Linked DNA regions of Phyllobacterium zundukense. The protein of the gene in region 2 interacts with the protein of the main gene of each other region in a pairwise test. Links are inferred from orthologs where the notes say so. Each region holds a gene or a part of one and is shown on either strand. Other genes may lie near its edges.

Region 1 (5,984 bases), 1.6 Mb from region 2 along the record:
CTCACTTTCTTTCACGCCAAGCAGGCGTGGCTCGAGAAGGTCATGCCGGTGGGGGAAACTGTCATCGTTTCCGGCACGATGGAATGGTTCAATGGCCGCCCAACCATGGTCCATCCGGATCATATCGCCAGCATCGACGACATGGCGTCGCTTCCGCTTGTGGAACCCGTCTACCCCCTGACTGCGGGACTTTCGCCGAAAGTGCTGGCGCGCGGCGTTCAGGAGGCGCTTGCCAAGGCGCCGGAAATGCCGGAATGGATCGATCCACCGGTCCTCGATAAATATGGCTTGCCATCGCACCGCCAGGCACTTCAAACCCTGCACAATCCGCAAGATCCGGGCGATATTGCGCTGGATCATCCGGCACGGCAGCGGCTTGCTTATGACGAGTTTCTTGCCGGTCAGCTGGCTTTGGCACTGGTCCGGCAGAAAACAAAGCGGCTTTCCGGCCGGAAACTCGATGGCGATGGCCATCTCAAGGCCAAGATCATTGCAGCCCTGCCCTACACGTTGACCAACAGCCAGAGCCAGGCGATCAAGGAAATCACCGCCGACCTACGCCAACCGGAACGCATGCTCCGCCTTCTGCAGGGCGATGTCGGCTCCGGCAAAACCGTGGTTGGCCTCCTGGCAATGGCCCACGCCGCAGAGGCAGGCGGGCAATCGGCACTGATGGTGCCGACCGAGGTGCTGGCGCGGCAACATTTTGCCACTATCGCGCCATTGGCGACAAAGGCTGGTTTGCGCGTCGCATTGCTCACTGGTCGCGAAAAGGGCCGCGAGCGCGAGGAGATTCTGGAGGGGCTGCGCTCTGGTGCTATCCATATTATCGTTGGCACGCACGCGCTATTCCAGGAAAAGGTCGCTTACCATGACCTGGTCCTTGTCATTGTCGATGAGCAACACCGCTTCGGGGTGCATCAGCGCCTGCTTCTGACATCCAAGGGTACTGCTCCGGACATGCTGGTGATGACGGCGACCCCGATCCCGCGCACACTGGTGCTGACCGCCTTCGGCGACATGGATGTCTCGAAACTCACGGAAAAGCCCGCCGGGCGCCGACCGATTACCACCGCCATCCTGCCTATGGAACGGTTGAGCGAATTGGTCGACCGTATGAAAACAGCGATCGCTGAGGGTCAGAAAATCTACTGGATCTGCCCGCTCGTCGAGGAATCCGAACTGGTTGATCTTGTATCCGCGGAAGAACGCTTCGAATCACTGAAGCCACTGCTCGGCGCCAGAATCGGTCTCGTCCATGGCCGTATGACCGGTCCGGAAAAAGATGCTGCCATGCTCGCCTTCAAGAATGGCGAAACGCGGCTGCTGGTGGCAACCACTGTGGTCGAGGTCGGCGTGGATGTGCCCGATGCAACGATCATTGTCATCGAACATGCCGAGCGCTTCGGTCTCGCCCAGCTGCACCAGTTGCGCGGACGGGTCGGACGCAGCGACAAGCCCTCGACCTGCCTCCTGATCTACAAGGGACCGCTTGGCGAGGTGGCGCAGGCGCGGCTCAAGATCATGCGCGAAACAGAAGACGGCTTCCGTATCGCCGAAGAGGATTTGAAACTGCGCGGCGAAGGTGAGCTGCTGGGCACGCGGCAGTCCGGCACGCCGGGTTTCCGGCTTGCCAGCATCGAAGCGCATGAGGAATTCCTGGAAATCGCCCGCAAGGATGCGCGCTATATTCTGGCGCGCGACCCCGAGTTGCAGAGTGCCCGCGGCGCAGCCTTGCGCATCCTGCTTTATCTATTCGAACGAGATGAAGCTGTGCGATTGCTCCGCGCAGGCTAGAGCCCTTTCCGGCCATATTGGCCGTATTCTGTTTCTCGGCTGGCGAGACAATCCACGCGGAAGGTGGCGAGGTCGATGTGGTTCATCGGACGAAGCCAGCTGACAAAGTGGGTGGCCGCCAGCCGGAACCCCGAAGGGACGGGGCCGGTTGCGCCAATTCCGGCGCAAAGCCCCTCGCCCGCACGCAAAGTGCGGGTCTTCGCGTCTTTGCTTAATCTTGTCACAACATGCCTCCGTCAGAATAGGTCAATATGGTCAAAATGGGCTCTAGGTGTAAGGTCTACCATCCTTGTGCACGAATCGTCCGTCGGCGTTGGAACTCATCATGTCGATGTCGGAGCAGGTGGTAATGTCAGCGGGCGAGCGCGTCCCGACTTCGAGATAAACCGCCATTGCAGCCGATTTGTTGATCATGTGATGGCCATTGCCGGAGTTTTTCGGAAAAGCCGCGCAATCGCCGGCGCACAGCAAGGTCTCGCCGCCATCTTCGATCAGCACCAGTTCGCCTTCGAGAACATAGACGAATTCGTCTTCGTCCGAATGCCAGTGGCGCTGGTTCGACCAATTACCCGGAGGCAGGTGCATGAGATTGACTCCGAAATCAGTGAGCCCACCGAGGTTACCCAGCCGCTGTCGGATACGTTCGGCACAAGGTGCATCGAATGGTAGCGGGTAGCTCGAGCCTTTGTGTTTTGGCACGGCGGCGACGTCAATCTTGGGCATGGCAGTTCTCAAAAACAACCGTTGTTGTCACCCTTTGTAACGCAATCGGGCCTGCTACTCTACCGTCACCGATTTCGCCAGATTGCGCGGCTGATCCACGTCCGTCCCCATGAAGACGGCCGTGTAGTAAGCCAGCATCTGGATCGGCAGCGCGTAAATGATCGGCGCGATGATCTCGGGCGTGTCCGGCAAAACGATCGTGTGCATCGTCTTCAGCGTGCTTGCCGCAGCACCCTTCTCATCCGTAATCAGGATGATCTTGCCGCCGCGCGCCGCCACTTCCTGCATGTTCGAAACGGTTTTCTCGAACCAGTGATCATATGGAGCGATAACGATGACCGGCATGGATTCATCGATTAGCGCAATCGGTCCATGTTTGAGCTCGCCAGCCGCATATCCTTCAGCATGAATATAGGAGATTTCCTTGAGCTTCAGCGCTCCCTCAAGCGCGAGCGGGAAACTCGTGCCACGACCGAGATAAAGCACATGTTTCACCTGGCTGAGATCGCGGCTGATTGCCTCGATCTGCGGTTCTAGCCGCAGCGCCTGATTGGCATAGCGTGGTATTTCGGAGAGTTCGCGCACAAGCTGCCGCTCCTCGTCCTCGTTGATCGTACCGCGCATCTTGCCCGCTGCAACGGCCAGCGATGCCAGCACGGCCAATTGGCAAGTGAATGCCTTGGTTGACGCAACGCCGACTTCCGGTCCGGCAAGGGTCGGAAACACCGTGTTGGACTCACGCGCCATCGTCGATTCCCGAACGTTAACGATGGTACCGATGGTCAGGCCCTGCTGCTTGCAATAGCGCAGCGATGCCAGCGTATCCGCAGTCTCGCCGGACTGCGAGACGAAGAGCGCAAGACTGTCCTTGGAAAGCGGCATTTCACGGTAGCGGAATTCTGACGCCACATCGATATCGACGGGCAGCCGGGCAATGCGCTCGAACCAGTATTTGCCTATCAGCCCGGCATAATAAGCCGTACCGCAGGCCGAAGCTGCAATGCGGTCGATCTTGGCGAAATCGATGGGTGCTGCGTCGGTGCGAATTGTGCCTTTGGAGAAATCGAGATAGTTCGCCAGTGTGTGCGAGATGACCTCCGGCTGCTCATGGATTTCCTTTTCCATGAAATGCCGGTGATTGCCCTTGCTGACCAGAAACGCGGTGCCGGCAGATTTCTGAACAGGGCGTTCGACGGTTGCGCCGGTCTCGTCGTAGATCACAACACCGCTGCGGGTCAGAACCGCCCAGTCGCCATCCTCCAGATAGGAAAGGCTGTCCGTGAAGGGCGCAAGCGCAATGGCATCGGAGCCGAGATACATCTCGCCATCGCCGTAGCCGACCGCCAGTGGCGGTCCATTGCGGGCGGCGATCAGCAGATCGTCCTCGCCCTTGAACATGATCGCAATGGCAAAGGCGCCGCGCAGCTGCGGCAGCGTCTCACGGACCGCCTCAACCGGGTCAAGCCCGCGATCGAGGGCACGCGTTACGAGATGCGCCACAGTCTCCGTGTCGGTCTCGGTTTCGAAGACATAGCCATCCTTTTCAAGCATGGCACGCAGTTCAGCGAAATTCTCGATGATGCCGTTGTGAATGACGGCCAGACGCGGCGTTGTGTGCGGATGCGCATTGCGCACAGTCGGTGCACCGTGCGTCGCCCAACGCGTATGGCCAAGACCGATCGTGCCCCCAAGCGGGTTTTCTTTCAGCAATTTGTCGAGATTGACCAGCTTGCCTTCGGCCCGGCGGCGATCAAGCACGCCGTCCTGGAGCGTTGCCACCCCGGCAGAATCATAGCCGCGATACTCAAGCTGCTTGAGTGCATCCACCAGCAGCGGCGCGACCTGTTCCCGCCCGATAATTCCTACGATCCCACACATGAAAAACTCCGATGCCCCAAGTTCTCTTATCGCTCCCGCCTATGGCAAATTCACCTGGGCGGAAAGTCACTTTCCATTGCGCAATCTTGCATGAACAATGGCGGCTGATCTAGTCCGCCTTCTTGGCTAGTTTCTGGGCGGCGTAGCGCGCGCGCAATTGCACCGCCCGGCCCTCCTTGATCTCCTGCCGCGCCCGGCCAAACGCAAGCGCATCCGCAGGCACATTCGCCGTGATTACGCTGCCCGAGGCGATATAGGCGTTATCGCCAATGGAAACCGGCGCAACCAGCGAGCTATTCGACCCGACGAAGACATTGGCGCCGATTTCTGTCAGCGCCTTGTTATAGCCGTCATAGTTGCAGGTGATCGTGCCCGCGCCGACATTCGCATCGGCGCCAACGGTCGCGTCACCAATGTAAGTCAAATGGCTGATCTTGGCACCAACGCCAATCTTCGCGTTTTTCACCTCGACGAAATTGCCGACCTTTGCCTTCGCAGAAAGATCGGCACCGGGACGCAGGCGGCCAAACGGTCCGACAGTGGCATTCGGGCCAACTTTCGCGCCTTCCAGATGCGAAAACGCATGGATAATTGCGCCACTGGCGATCGAGACACCAGGCCCGAACACGATATTCGGCTCAAGGATCACATCGGCTTCGATGAGCGTATCGTGGGCAAAGAACACCGTTTCAGGCGCCTGAATGGTCACGCCGGCCAGCATCATGGCGCGGCGTTTGCGGTTCTGCCAGATCGCCTCGGCTTCTGCGAGTTCAGCCCTTGTATTGATGCCGATCACATTGTCCGGCGAGATCTCGATGGCAACAACGGATTTGCCGGCCGCATTGGCAATTTCTACCACATCGGTGAGATAATATTCGCCCTTGGCGTTGCTGTTTGTGATCTTGCCGAGCAGCGGCAATGCGCTGTCGCCGCGCAGGGCCATGAGCCCGCCATTGCAGAAGCCAATCTTCTTTTCGGCTTCGCTCGCATCTTTTTCCTCGCGAATCGCGATCAGGCGGCCATCCTGCTCGATCAGGCGGCCATAGCCTTGCGGATTGCCGGGTCGAAAGCCCATGACAACGACATCTGCCCCTTCGGCAAGTTTTGCCCTCGCCTGCTCCAGAGCGGCCGTCTCAACCAGCGGCGTATCGCCAAAAACCACCAGCATATCGTCGTATCCGGCGGCGATGGCCTCGCGTGCCGCAAGAACCGCGTGGCCTGTTCCCAGCCGTTCCGTCTGCTCATGCACGGTCACATTGGCAACGATGGAACGAACTGCCGCCTCGACCTTTTCAGCGCCGCGGCCAACCACAAGCGCGATATCGCTGCCGCCTGCTCCATGCACCGCCTTGGCCACGTGGGCGACGATCGGCAGACCGGCTATGGGGTGCAGAACTTTTGGCAGGGAGGATTTCATGCGCGTACCCTCACCGGCAGCGAGAATAACCGTGAGGCAGGAACGTGAGGCCATCGTCAGACTTCCAGGTTCGTTTCGGGCTAGGGGCAATATCGCGCCGGATCATGGCACGATATTGGTTTCCAACATGGTAACTTCCGCCTGTTTAGCCGAGTTGGCCAAGGATGGG
Region 2 (6,028 bases):
CTGACGAGGCCGCCGATCAGGCCTTCCCAGGTTTTCGACGGCGAGATTTTTGGCGCTACCTTGTTCCTGCCGAACAGCTTGCCGAAGACATATTGCAAAACATCGCTGCCCTGCACGGTGGCGATGAGGAAGGCGATAAGCAGCAAACCCTTGCCCTGGAAACCAGGTATGGGCAGGGTCAGCAAAGCCGGCACGTGGCTGAGGCAATAGACCGAGAGCATGATGCCCCATTGCTGCTCGCTGACGCGTTCGAGGAAACGTTCCGTGTCGCCGGAGATGGCCGTCAACGCAGGCATGGCAAGGAAGCAATAGACCGGGATGAAGATCGAAAAGAGCCCATACCATTCGATCCAGAGCAGGTAATACTGCACGGGGATGATGACCAGGAACATGCCGAGCAGGATCCAGTGATCGCCGCGCCTTGTGTGGGTCAGCGTTACATATTCGCGCAGCGCTGCGAATGAGACAAAGGCGAACAGCAGGATGACGCCGCCCTTGCCGAACAGGAAGGCGACGGAGATGGCGGCAATCATGATCCACCACGCCTTGATGCGCGAATTGAGATTGGCGAGCGTCGAGGGCAGGGCATCGCCATTGCGCGTGCTCTTCCAGCTCAGCAGGGTCGCCACGACGCTCGCCGCCGTCAGGACGCCAAGAAGGCCGAGAAACAGCCAGATCGTTTCAGCCATGATTGAGCGCCCTCTGATGTTCTGGATTGAGGTCCAGCAATGCCTGCCGCGACCTGTGCAGGAAAGCGTGGCGGTCTTCGCCGGGTTCAAGGACAACGGGCGTGCCGAAGATGACCCGGCAAAGCAGCGGCACAGGCAGGAAAGCGCCTTTTGGCAGGACGCGCGACATGTTCTCGATCCAGCACGGAACGAGTTCCACATCGGGCCGGGCGAAAGCGAGATTATAGAGCCCGGAGCGGAAACGCAGAAGCGGCTCTTCGGTCATATTGCGCGTGCCTTCGGGAAAGATGATCAGGGACTGCCCTTCCTTCAGGACGTCCAGCATGATGACCATCGGATCCTCGGTACGCTCGACCCAGTTGCGCTCGACAAGCACAGTGTTGAGCAGGTCGCGGGCAAGGACATGCCGGATTTTATTCTTGCGCCAGTAGTCGGCGCCCGCAACCGCGCGGGTACGCTCGCGTGCTTCTGGCGGCAGGGATGAGGAAAGCAGGATGAAATCGCCATGGCTGGCATGGTTGGCAAAATAGATACGTTGCCGGTTGGACGGCGCACAGCCCTGCCAGATGGGCCGCACACCGGTAATGGCCCGCGCCACTCCGGCCAGCACCATGGCGGCCACCCGCCGCAGCATTGGTTTCATTTCGTCCCCCCCGAGACCGGCCCCCTAGGCAGTCCACACCCCATAAGCCGTCAAAGCAGCGAATAGAGCAAGAAAAGCCGCAAAAGCAAGGTGCAGTTTCATCAACAGGCGGTTCGTCCCAGCCATGCGGGCGTGAAGTGGCCGTGTCGCCTTCGGCCGTTTGCGCAAATGCATGCGTGCGAGAATATCATCCACCGCGCGGCAGCCTTCCGTTTCGTCCTCATGCGAGGCGATATAGCGGAAAAGCGCCGCATCGAAGCGGAGGTAAACGGCAAGGAACAGCGTGATAAGCCCGCCAATGATCATCAGTGGCCAGAGCCAACTGAACAGTGGTCCGCCGGCATCGCCGACAATCGAAGAGGCGACCAGCAGAAGGCAAGTCAGGAAACCATAGGTATGGGCCCTGTGTTTCAGCCTGGCGGCAAAAGTGGCCGCATCTTCATCCATTGCGCACTCGTTCCTCCCCCACGGCAATCATCGCTTCTGTCAGATGGATACGCCTGCCTTTTGCTTCAATCAGGCGGATTGCATCGGCGGCACTTTTCGCGTGACCATAGCGCAAAAGCCAAAAGGCAACAGCCGCAGCGCTGCGCTGGAAGCCAAGTGCACAACAGACAAGTATCGGGCCGCTGCTACGGGCATTTTCGATTGCTTCCGATGCCTTTTCAAGATCGGTGCCGGTAACTGGAAGAAGATCGAGCGTCGGAAAGGATCGCCAGTCGAGCTCGACGTCGGATGGCTTTTTCAGTTCGCTGGTGAGATCAACCACCGTGACAAAGGACGATTGCTCGGACCGCCTCGGCAGGCGGCCAAGATGCACGCCGCGGCACACGAGGACCGAGGGAACGAGCTTTCGTGTCCAGGCATAGGCGTTGATCATTGCGCACAGCCGGTAGGGAGCTAGCAGCCACAGGCTGGCAAAAGAGATCGTCCCGTCCGCAGCTTTCTGAAAGACATTGGCGCCGGCACCCAAATAACCCGCGGCAACAAGCGCAAGCGCCAGCGATGGCCAGAGGAAAATCAGGTAGACCGCCGACATGCAGGTTTCCAACACCGTCAGCAGAAGAAAGACCAGACTGCCCGTCGCGTAGTATGAGCCGATCCTTCGGGCTTTGGCGTCACTTGTCAGGCGAAACGCCGACAAGGGTGATGGCGCACCGGAGGGAAAAAGCCACAATGCAAAAATGCCCAGCAGCACACCTGTCGGGATGTCGATGAAATGATGCTGATAGGTGGTGAGAACCGAAAGGCCGATCAGGGTGCACCATGCATGCCAGACCCACAGCGTCGCTCCGGAGAGACGCAGCCGCCACTGCGTCCAGATGATGACCAGAAGGGCGATGTGCAGCGATGGCGCCTGGTTGAAGGGTTTATCGAAACCACCGAGCAGGTCGAACAGAAAACCGGATGCTCCGCTTGTCGGCGGCTTCTGGAAAATGGCTGTCAGGGGGAATGCGATGAAACAGGTAACGGCGATGACCTGTGCCATCAGGTAGCGCTTCGCCAGCCGGTCGACTTCGACAGGCGTATCGTTGAGGAACAGCGACAGGCCGTAGAACAGGTTGATCGACCAATAGGGAAAGATTGTCCACGCCATGAAGGGAATCGCATGTTCCCAGGAGAAGGTTACGTTGGGGACATTTGCTCGCTGTGACGCAAGCCAGTTGGCTGTACCATAGGAGATGTAGAACAGCGGTGCGAGGAAGAGCAGCCAAAGAATGGCGCGCTTGGCTACGGCTCTGTCGAAGCGCCAGTCTCCGATCGATGCTACGTTTCCTGCTGTCATAGGCGTTCTGCGATGGAGACAGTAAAGATGCCCCATTGATCGATACGCTGATCGATCTTTCTGAAGCCCGCTGCTGCGACCAGCTGATCCATCTCCGCTTGCGTCCGGCGTCGCATCACCCAGGCCTCGCCACCGCGATGGGAGGTCAGGGCTCGGGCGATCATTTCGAGCTGCGGGTGCCAAGGCTGGTTGGTGTAGAGAAGGAGGCTGCCCGGTTTCATCGCCCTGGCGAGGCCGCCAAGCGAGCGCTCGATCAGGCTGTTGTCCGGGAAAAGCTCATAGAGGCCGGAGACGATGGCAAGATCGGGTGAAGGCATGGTTTCGGCCAGCCTGTCGCCATCGAATGCATCGGCCTGATGGAAGCTCGCTGTTGCTGCAAGACCCCGGTCTGCAATAAGTGTGCGCCCTGCTTCGACATTGATCGGCGAATAATCCTGCAGGCGGACGCTCGCAGGCTTGGCTTCGGATTGGGCGATGGCGTCGAGCACGTAGCGGCCATGACCGGCAGCGATATCGAGCATATGCGTTGACCGGCCAGCTCCCTGCAAACGAGTCAGCGCGGCGCCGATCAGCTCTTCCAGATGCAGCTTGCGCTGGCGAATGCCGCGCCAGCCAATGGCATCGAGAAACTGCCTGTCAATGAGCCTGCCACCTGGCCCAAACCCGCGAGGTTGGTTCTCATAGACATAATCAAGTGTTGAGCCTGAGTCGAAGCCGGTCTTGACGCCCACCTTCAACCCTTTGGAAAACAGGGCGCTGAAGCGGATGGAGCCTCGGTAGATTGCCCAGTAGAGACCTTTGAGCGAAAGAAGATCGTGAGGGGAGGAAAGCCTGTCCTGTTCATCGCGGGTGAAGCCGGTTTCGTCGGCACTGGTCACATCAAGAATCGCCGGTTCTGCGGCAAAGCGATCGGCAATGAAACGGCGCGCATGGGCGATGGCAATGGCGCGGTCCTTTTCGCCCAAGGTGTCGTGAAAGAAGCCTTTCAGCACATGCCGCTCTTTCAGGGGATGCGCCAGATTCTCGTAGAAACGATGTTGCGGGGCGTGGCGCACGACCCAGTCGCTGCCGGAGATCAGCAATTGCGTTGGGACAATGATCGCCCGCGCGTCATCGACGATGCGCTCGGCAGTGTCATAAAGGTCGAGCAGTATATTGGAGGCAATGGGCCGGGTGATCAGCGGGTCGCTTTCGAAGGATGCAATCCGCTCCGGATCGTGAGTGAGAAACTTCGCCTTCACGTAGGAATTGACGAAGAACTGGCCCTTCAGCTTCTGCCAAAGCCGAATCCCTTCGCGGGCGAAGGGAACATAGAGCTTGACGCTGAAGGCAGGCGAGGCAAGGACCAGCGCGCGGATGGGCGGTGCGTAGTCGTGAACCCAGGTTGCGGCCAGCACCGCGCCGACGGATTGCGCAATCACCGCCATGTCCTCGACGGCAAAGCCATCCGAGGCGCTGATGTGTTTCACGAAACTGTCGAGATCGCGCACCGAATCGGCGAAGGAGGGCGAGAAACCGCGTATGCCGGGCGAGCGGCCGTGGCCGCGCGCATCCCATGCGTAGAAGGCAAAGTCATGCAGCCCGAGCTCGTCGACAAGATGGGCCACCCGGCCGCCATGTTCGTGACCGCGATGCAGGAGGACGACAGCGCCCTTTGCCTTGTCTGATCTCGCAGGCCATTTGCGGTAGAAAAGCTCGGTTCCGTCATGGGTGCGAAATGTCGTCTCTTCTACCGGGCCGGCTGCCGCAAGATCAGATGAGAATTCAGCGCGCATTGTGTGCTCCGGATGGAAGAGGGATGTCAGGAAACAGGGGAACTGGCACGGCGAAGGCCGGCGCGGATACGATTGATCATGGTATAAAGCGACAGCAGGGCCATGAGTGGGAAGACCCAGCCGAACCAGGCCGGAAGAACCACACCGCTGCCAATCAGCGCGGCGATAATGCCTAGCGCGAGCGCCCGGTCGCTTTTACCGAACGGGCCATCATAGCCACGGCCGCCGCCGGTCATCACGCCGAGCACGCCAGCATATTCGACAAGCAGTGCTGCAATGGCGAAGGCGACCACGCCCGGCGCAGAAAAGGGTGCGACGAGCAGAAAGGGAAGGATGAGCGCCACATCGGAAATCACATCGCCGATCTCGTTCAGGTAGGCGCCGAGTTTCGATGCCTGGCCGTATTCCCGTGCCATCATCCCGTCTATTGCATTGAGCGCCATCCGCACGAACAGCACGAGGGGCAGGATCCAGAACAGCGGAGCATTTCCGGGAAAGAGCGCGATCAACGCACCGGCAAAAACAGAGAGAACCGTGGCGACAACGGTCACCTGATTTGCCGTGGCACCCCAGCTGACAAGCCGGCCAACGAGGGGACGCAGCAGGTTCTGGAACGCCGGCTTGATCGAGTAGAGCGTTGGCATGAAATCACCCCCATGATTGTGCCGCATGTATGCGTCTACATAAGCACAGAGCGTCGGAGCGTAAATAGGACCGTTCTATTTAGCCCGCCATGCTCTAGGCAGGTATGGATTTCAGATCCGACCGGCCGGATGAGGGGAGGGCCTTGACGATGTTTCGTCCACTGTGTTTGGCGAGGTAGAGCGCCCTGTCGGCGTTCTCAAGCAGCTGAGCGGAAGCCTGGAAGGTTGCACTCCGGATCGAAGCCACGCCGACGCTTGCCGTTATGCGGATAACTTCATCGTAAGTCGTCTTGATGATCAGACTGCTGATGGATAGCCTTATTTTTTCTGCCTCGGCGATCGCATCCTGCAGGTTGCAACCCGGGAAGACCACGGAAAACTCCTCGCCGCCATAACGGGCGGCATGGCATTCGCGCTCGGCACCGACGCTGCGCAACACGTTCGCCGTCATTTTCAGGCAGGTATCGCCCATCTGATGGCCATACTGGTCA

The links. Proteins that work in one complex are often made in the same cells at the same time.
Region 1: the proteins of BLM14_RS01360 (region 2) and glmS interact in binary tests that used the Escherichia coli proteins (3 or more experiments, as listed by UniProt). The link is inferred for Phyllobacterium zundukense from one-to-one orthologs.

Annotation. Positions count from the first base shown.
Region 1 is NZ_CP017940.1:1,837,000-1,842,983, forward strand. The notes cover bases 1,987-4,941. They hold glmS (glutamine--fructose-6-phosphate transaminase (isomerizing)), read right to left. Parts: upstream 4,399-4,941; coding sequence 2,575-4,398; downstream 1,987-2,574. Other genes in these bases: BLM14_RS09120 (hypothetical protein), read right to left, coding at 1,987-2,021; BLM14_RS09125 (cupin domain-containing protein), read right to left, coding at 2,065-2,520; glmU (bifunctional UDP-N-acetylglucosamine diphosphorylase/glucosamine-1-phosphate N-acetyltransferase GlmU), read right to left, coding at 4,508-4,941. In the rest of the region: ATP-dependent DNA helicase RecG, read left to right, coding at 1-1,797; more of BLM14_RS09120, read right to left, coding at 1,794-1,986; more of glmU, read right to left, coding at 4,942-5,869; BLM14_RS09140 (cytochrome c biogenesis CcdA family protein), read right to left, coding at 5,961-5,984. UniProt on the Escherichia coli protein: Catalyzes the first step in hexosamine metabolism, converting fructose-6P into glucosamine-6P using glutamine as a nitrogen source.
Region 2 is NZ_CP017940.1:272,867-278,894, forward strand. Bases 946-3,944 are described here. They hold BLM14_RS01360 (phosphatase PAP2/dual specificity phosphatase family protein), read right to left. Parts: upstream 3,119-3,944; coding sequence 1,772-3,118; downstream 946-1,771. Other genes in these bases: BLM14_RS01350 (lysophospholipid acyltransferase family protein), read right to left, coding at 946-1,332; BLM14_RS01355 (hypothetical protein), read right to left, coding at 1,357-1,779; BLM14_RS01365 (bifunctional alpha/beta hydrolase/class I SAM-dependent methyltransferase), read right to left, coding at 3,115-3,944. In the rest of the region: BLM14_RS01345 (phosphatidate cytidylyltransferase), read right to left, coding at 1-689; more of BLM14_RS01350, read right to left, coding at 682-945; more of BLM14_RS01365, read right to left, coding at 3,945-4,893; BLM14_RS01370 (CDP-alcohol phosphatidyltransferase family protein), read right to left, coding at 4,920-5,537; BLM14_RS01375 (GGDEF domain-containing protein), read right to left, coding at 5,632-6,028.